DNA from 2 places in the Streptomyces albidicamelliae genome. Region 2 is predicted to be linked to the other one. Evidence: riboswitches for the same ligand, from Rfam matches in the RefSeq annotation. Region 2 holds a riboswitch; the other holds the start of a gene.
What was found. Region 2 has a riboswitch for ZMP and ZTP ahead of N8I86_RS33415 (bifunctional 5,10-methylenetetrahydrofolate dehydrogenase/5,10-methenyltetrahydrofolate cyclohydrolase). Riboswitches for the same ligand answer to the same signal wherever they lie in the genome.
Positions count from the first base shown of each region.

Region 1 (3,249 bases), 2.3 Mb from region 2:
GGATCTCCATGGAGGAGATCGGCTGGGACACCCTCGCCGGCCGCTTCGTCGACAACCGGCTCCGCTTCATCCGGGGCATCTTCAAGCTCTACCCCTGGGAGTGGCTCACCACGGACGCCTTCGGCGGGCACGTGCTGGACACCCTCGACAACGGCGGCGGCACCGGCAGCACCCTGTGGATCGAACCGGCCTGGAAGATGCTCCTGAGCAACAAGGCGCTCCTGGCGGTCCTCTGGGAGCTGTACCCCGGCCACCCCAACCTCCTCCCCGCCTACCTCGACGGCCCGCGCGAGCTGGCCGGGCCGGCCGGTTACGTCTCCAAGCCCCTCCTGGGCCGCGAGGGCGAGGGCGTCACCGTGCACCCGCCCGGCGCGCCCGCGGTGCTCCGCGACGAACCCTGCTGCTACCAGCAGCTGGCCCCGCTGCCCGCCTTCGACGGCAACCACGTGGTCCTCGGCGCCTGGGTCGTCCGCGATGAGTCGGCCGGCCTCGGGATCCGCGAGTCCTCGGGCCTGATCACCGACGAGTACGCCCGCTTCCTGCCCCACGTGATCCTCTAGCGCACCGGGACCGGCGCCGGGCGACGGCCCCCGCCGGGGGGTCTCAGCGGGTTCCGCCGCTCGCGAGCAGCGACTCGACGGCCGTGCGGGCGTGCGCCGCGGGCGAGGGATCGCCGCTGAGCCCGGCCGTGACGACGGCGCCCTCGGCGAGCAGGAACACCGGCTCGGCCACCGGCACCCCGGTGGCCCGCACCCAGGCCGCGAGCTGGTCGTGGAAGGCCTGCTTGTGGGACCGCACCTCGGCCAGCACCGGCTCGGACGACGAGCCGAGCTCGCCGAAGGCGTTGATCCAGGCGCAGCCGCGGAAGCCGGGCTCGCCGAACCATCCGGCGAGCCAGTCGAAGACCGCGAGCACCCGCTCCCGCGGGTCCCGGACACCCTCCACATGGGCGGTCAGGCTCTCGCGCCAGCGCCGGTCGCGCCGCCGGAGCACGGCGACCACGAGGTCCTCCTTGGTCGCGAACAGCCGGTAGATCCGCTTCAGGGGCAGTCCGGACGCCTCGCGGACCCGGTCCATCCCGACGGCCTGGATGCCGTGCGCGTAGAACAGCGCCTCCGCCGCGTCCAGGAGCGCCGCCCGGTCCAGGCGGGTCTGTTCCTCGGTGATCGGGGCGGGCATCGGCGTGCTCCTTGACTATGAGAACGGTCGTTCTCTAGGTTAGCCGCATCGATGGAGAACGTTCGTTCTCGACCTGAGGAGGCCGCCGTGCCCGAAGACCGTCCGCCCGTCCCGCCGTTCACCGAGGAGACCGCCCGCCGGAAGGTGCAGGCGGCCGAGGACGCCTGGAACACCCGCGACCCCCACCGGGTGGCCCAGGCGTACACGCCGGACTCGGTCTGGCGGAACCGGGACCGGTTCCTCACCGGCCGCGAGGAGATCGTCGCCTTCCTGACCGGGAAGTGGGAGCGCGAACTCGACTACGCCCTGCGCAAGAGCCTGTGGAGCTTCCACGACGACCGGATCGCCGTCCGCTTCCAGTACGAGTGCCACGACGCCGACGGGCAGTGGTGGCGCTCCTACGGCAACGAACTGTGGGAGTTCGACGAGCACGGCCTGATGCGCCGCCGCGAGGCCGGCATCAACGACGTGCCGATCCGCGAGTCCGACCGGCGCATCTTCGGTCCCCGCCCCGCCGCGGAGCACGGCACCGACCTCCCGCTGCACTGACCTCACGGCCCTTGCGGACGCGTCGCCCGCCGCCCTCCCGCGCTCGCTCGCATGGTGGACGCGGGATCTCACGGCTCCGGCCCGCCGGGTAGGCTGATCAGCGGGCCGTGACTGGCGCGCTGGGATGGGACCGACCATCGGGGAGCGGCCCGAGCACGAATGAGTGCCGTGCGCCTGGGCCGAACCGAACACGCCGAACGCCACGTCCGGAGGTCCCCATGCCAGAGCAGCATCTCTCCACCGAGTCCACCGCCTTCCGCGCCGCTCTCGACGTCGTCCGCGCCGTCGAGCCGCGGGTCGCCGACGCCATCGGCCAGGAGGTCGTCGACCAGCGCGCGATGCTCAAGCTCATCGCCTCCGAGAACTACGCCTCCCCGGCGACCCTCCTCGCGATGGGCAACTGGTTCAGCGACAAGTACGCCGAGGGCACCGTCGGCCGCCGCTTCTACGCCGGCTGCCGCAACGTCGACACCGTGGAGGCCCTGGCCGCCGAGCACGCCCGGGAGCTCTTCGGCGCCCGGCACGCCTACGTCCAGCCGCACTCCGGCATCGACGCCAACCTCGTCGCCTTCTGGGCCGTCCTCGCCGACCGGGTCGAGGCGCCCTTCCTGGAGAAGACCGGCGTCCGCCAGGTCAACGACCTCAGCGAGGCCGACTGGGCCGAACTGCGCCAGGCCTTCGGCAACCAGCGCATGCTCGGCATGTCCCTGGACGCCGGCGGCCACCTCACCCACGGCTTCCGCCCGAACATCTCCGGCAAGATGTTCGACCAGCGCTCCTACGGCACCGACCCGGCCACCGGCCTCATCGACTACGAGGCCCTGCGCGCCCAGGCCCGCGAGTTCAAGCCGCTGATCATCGTCGCCGGTTACTCGGCCTACCCGCGGCTCGTGAACTTCCGGATCATGCGCGAGATCGCCGACGAGGTCGGGGCGACCCTGATGGTCGACATGGCCCACTTCGCGGGTCTCGTCGCCGGCAAGGTCCTCATCGGCGATTTCGACCCGGTCCCGCACGCCCAGATCGTCACCACCACCACCCACAAGTCGCTGCGCGGCCCGCGCGGCGGCATGGTCCTGTGCGACGACTCCCTCAAGGACCAGGTCGACCGGGGCTGCCCGATGGTGCTCGGCGGTCCGCTGCCGCACGTCATGGCCGCCAAGGCGGTCGCGCTCGCCGAGGCCCGGCAGCCCGCCTTCCAGGACTACGCCCAGCGCATCGTCGACAACTCCCGCGCCCTGGCCCAGGGCCTCATGCGGCGCGGCGCCACCCTGGTGACCGGCGGCACGGACAACCACCTCAACCTCATCGACGTGGCCGGCTCCTACGGCCTCACCGGCCGTCAGGCCGAGGCCGCCCTCCTGGACTCGGGCATCGTCACCAACCGCAACGCCATCCCCGCCGACCCCAACGGCGCCTGGTACACCTCCGGCATCCGCATCGGCACCCCCGCCCTGACCACCCGTGGCCTCGGCACCGCGGAGATGGACGAGGTCGCCGGTCTCATCGACCGGGTCCTGA
Region 1 is NZ_CP106795.1:5,098,601-5,101,849, forward strand. It holds gene N8I86_RS23425 (glutathionylspermidine synthase family protein) at 1-560, shown strand, start outside; gene N8I86_RS23430 (TetR/AcrR family transcriptional regulator) at 604-1,179, opposite strand; gene N8I86_RS23435 (nuclear transport factor 2 family protein) at 1,231-1,728, shown strand; ZMP/ZTP riboswitch at 1,826-1,915, shown strand; gene N8I86_RS23440 (glycine hydroxymethyltransferase) at 1,947-3,249, shown strand, end outside.
Region 1: another riboswitch for ZMP and ZTP. It lies ahead of N8I86_RS23440 (glycine hydroxymethyltransferase); the one in region 2 lies ahead of N8I86_RS33415 (bifunctional 5,10-methylenetetrahydrofolate dehydrogenase/5,10-methenyltetrahydrofolate cyclohydrolase).

Region 2 (3,249 bases):
CTCACCGAGGTCGTCCGCCCCCGGACCGACCGGAGCACGGCCCCGCTGAGCACCGCCGAACTCCTCGACGCCACCGTGGAACTGCTCGACCACTGGACCCTCGGCGCCCGCGAGTCCGCGGCCCTCGTCCACCTGTTCGCGCGGACCGGTGGGCTGCGCCCGGTCGGCGAGGTGACCGACCGCCTGGGCCGCTCCGGCCACGCGTACGTCCACGACGCCCGCGGCATCCGGCGCATGCTCGTGCTGGAGCCGCGCACCGGCGCCGTCCTCGGCATGGAGGACACCTTCACCGAGGACGACCCCGGCTACGGGGTGAAGGCCGGGGACGTCATGGGATACAGCGCCTGGCTGCGCTGATCACACCCCGAGCTGCCGGGCGGCGGCGTCGACGGTCTGCTCCAGCAGCGTGGCGATCGTCATCGGACCCACACCGCCCGGCACCGGCGTGATCAGCGAGGCCCGCTCCACGGCCGAGTCGAAGTCGACGTCGCCGACGTTCCCCGGGTTGTAGCCGGCGTCGATCACGACCGCGCCGGGCTTCACGTCCTGCCCGCGGATCAGCCGGGGGCGGCCGACGGCGGCGACGACGACGTCCGCCTCGCGGACGGCCGCCGAGAGGTCCCGGGTGCGCGAGTGGCAGTACGTCACCGTGGCGTCCCGGGCCAGCAGCAGCATGCCCACCGGCTTGCCGAGGATAGCGCTGCGGCCCACCACCACGGCCCGCTTCCCGGCCGGGTCGACGCCGTACTCGTCGAGCAGCCGCACGATCCCGCCGGGCGTGCAGGAGACGAAGCCGGGCAGGCCGAAGCTCATCGTGGCGAAGGAGGCGAAGGTGACCCCGTCGACGTCCTTCTCCGGGGCGATCGCCTCGAACGCCGCGCGCTCGTCCACGTGGTCACCCACCGGATGCTGGAGCAGGATGCCGTGCACCCCCGGATCGGCCGACAACTCCCGCAGCGTGGCGACGAGTTCGGCGGTGGTCGTGGCGGCGGGCAGGGCCACGTGCCGCGACTCGATGCCGGCCTTCCGGCAGCGGTTCTGCTTCATGCGGACGTACGTCACGGACGCCGGGTCCTCGCCGACGAGCACCGTCGCCAGACACGGCGCGCTGCCCGTGCGCCCGGTGAGGTCGGCGGCCTTCTTCGCGGTCTCCTCGACGATGCGGCGGGCGAGGGCGGTACCGTCCATCAGACGGGCCTGGGTCATGCTGCACACTCCTGAGCTGGATCGACTCTCCTCGCCCAGGCGCGCGGCATCCACCGAAGGCCGCTCCCCGGTGGTTCTCCACCTCAGCGCCAGTCACGGCCGGCTACAGCGTAACCGAACAGGTGACCAGGGGATCCGCACGTCGCTCAGCGCGGCCGGGTCCGCCGTCCCCTCGGGCCACGCGGCAGCGAAGGACGTGAGCGCATGCCTGCCAGCACCGACCGGACCAGGGCGGTCGACACCGGCAGCCGCACCGTGAGGGCGGGCGCTCCCCACCGCGTGCGGGTGCGGGGCACCCGGCCGAGCACCGCCCGCGCCGACAGGGTCCAGGTCAGCCGCGTGCTGACCTGGACCCTGGCGTTCCTCCTCGCGCCGCCTGCCATGCCGGGCCGTTCCTACTCGTCCCAGGCCTGGATGAGCAGCTGGTTCGTGATCTTGCCGTCGCGCAGGGTGACCATCGACTCGGCGATGACCCGGGTGCCGTCCCCGTACTGGCAGGACTCGCTGAACGCGGCGTGGTCGCCCTGCACGACGCACTGCTCCAGCTTGTGCGTCATGTCGCGGCTGTAGATGTCGTCCAGCAACTCGGCGATCTGGCCCCGGCCCCGCAGCACGGTGGGCTCGCTCGGCTGGTGGTTGTGGTCGACGATACGGATCTCCGCGTCGTCGGCGTAGAGGGACAGAAGAGTGTTACCGGTGTTCCCTTCGATGCCCCGGCGCAACGTCTCGGCGTCGAAGGCGCGGCCTGTCGCGGTGCCCATGGTGACCTCCTTCAGGCGCCCGCGGCCCGATGAGGAACGAGCCGCGCGGGCCTCACCTCCGAGACTCCTCCGGCCCGGCGGCCTCGGCAAGCGCAGAACGGGGGCTCCGCCTCACGGGTGAGCGCGGCCCGCCGCCCGTGTCCGGTCGGGCCCCCGAACCGTTGCTCAAGGCATGATCTCAACACGACGCATCGCCGCCGCGGTCGCCCTGGCCGCCGGAATCACCGGCCTCGCCGCATCGTCGGCGAACGCGGCCGGCGGCGCCCCGCTGGTCGACAAGCTCGGCGCGGTGAACACGCTGGACTCGCTGGCCGTCAGCGGCATGCCCGCGCAGGACCAGGCCAAGATCCCGCGGGTCTCCCAGCAGCTCCAGGCGTTCAACCACCTCCAGGAGCTGAACCAGCTGAACCAGGTGGAGCAGGTTCTCGCCCCCGCCGCGCCCGTGCTCGGCCTGGCGTCGGCCATCCCCATCCACTGAGCCCGCACCCGGGCAGCAGGGCCGTCCCGACCGGGGCGGCCCTCGCCGTTTCCGCCCGCACGGGGGCGCGAACGCCGGGTGGTCCGCCCCGGGTTCGTGATCCGGGGCGGCCGGTGGAAGGGGCGCTCGGGAGCCGGTCACCGGAAAGATCCACGTTCGTCGTCGTGGTCCGTCCCGCCCGCCGATCGACAGCGCGTAGGGTCGGCGGGTAGGCATGTCGAAGGAAGGGGCCAGGCCATGGCGCAGGAAGTACGCGGCGTGATCGCACCGGGGAAGGACGAGCCCGTACGGGTCGAGACGATCGTGGTGCCGGACCCCGGGCCCGGCGAAGCCGTCGTACAGGTCCAGGCCTGCGGCGTGTGCCACACCGACCTGCACTACAAGCAGGGCGGCATCTCCGACGACTTCCCCTTCCTGCTCGGCCACGAGGCCGCCGGTGTCGTGGAGTCGGTCGGCGACGGCGTCACCGACGTGGCGCCCGGGGACTTCGTCGTCCTCAACTGGCGTGCCGTCTGCGGCGCCTGCCGGGCCTGTCTGCGCGGCCGCCCCTGGTACTGCTTCAACACCCACAACGCCGCGCAGAAGATGACGCTCGCCGCCACCGGCCAGGAACTCTCCCCGGCCCTCGGCATCGGCGCGTTCGCCGAGAAGACGCTGGTGGCCGCCGGACAGTGCACCAAGGTCGACCCGGCCGTCTCCCCTGCCGTCGCCGGACTGCTGGGCTGCGGCGTGATGGCCGGCATCGGCGCAGCCATCAACACCGGCGGGGTCGGCCGCGGCGACTCCGTCGCCGTCATCGGCTGC
Region 2 is NZ_CP106795.1:7,371,411-7,374,659, forward strand. It holds gene N8I86_RS33410 (CU044_5270 family protein) at 1-357, shown strand, start outside; gene N8I86_RS33415 (bifunctional 5,10-methylenetetrahydrofolate dehydrogenase/5,10-methenyltetrahydrofolate cyclohydrolase) at 358-1,206, opposite strand; ZMP/ZTP riboswitch at 1,233-1,313, opposite strand; gene N8I86_RS33420 (hypothetical protein) at 1,353-1,589, opposite strand; gene N8I86_RS33425 (nuclear transport factor 2 family protein) at 1,602-1,967, opposite strand; gene N8I86_RS33430 (hypothetical protein) at 2,140-2,445, shown strand; gene N8I86_RS33435 (S-(hydroxymethyl)mycothiol dehydrogenase) at 2,683-3,249, shown strand, end outside.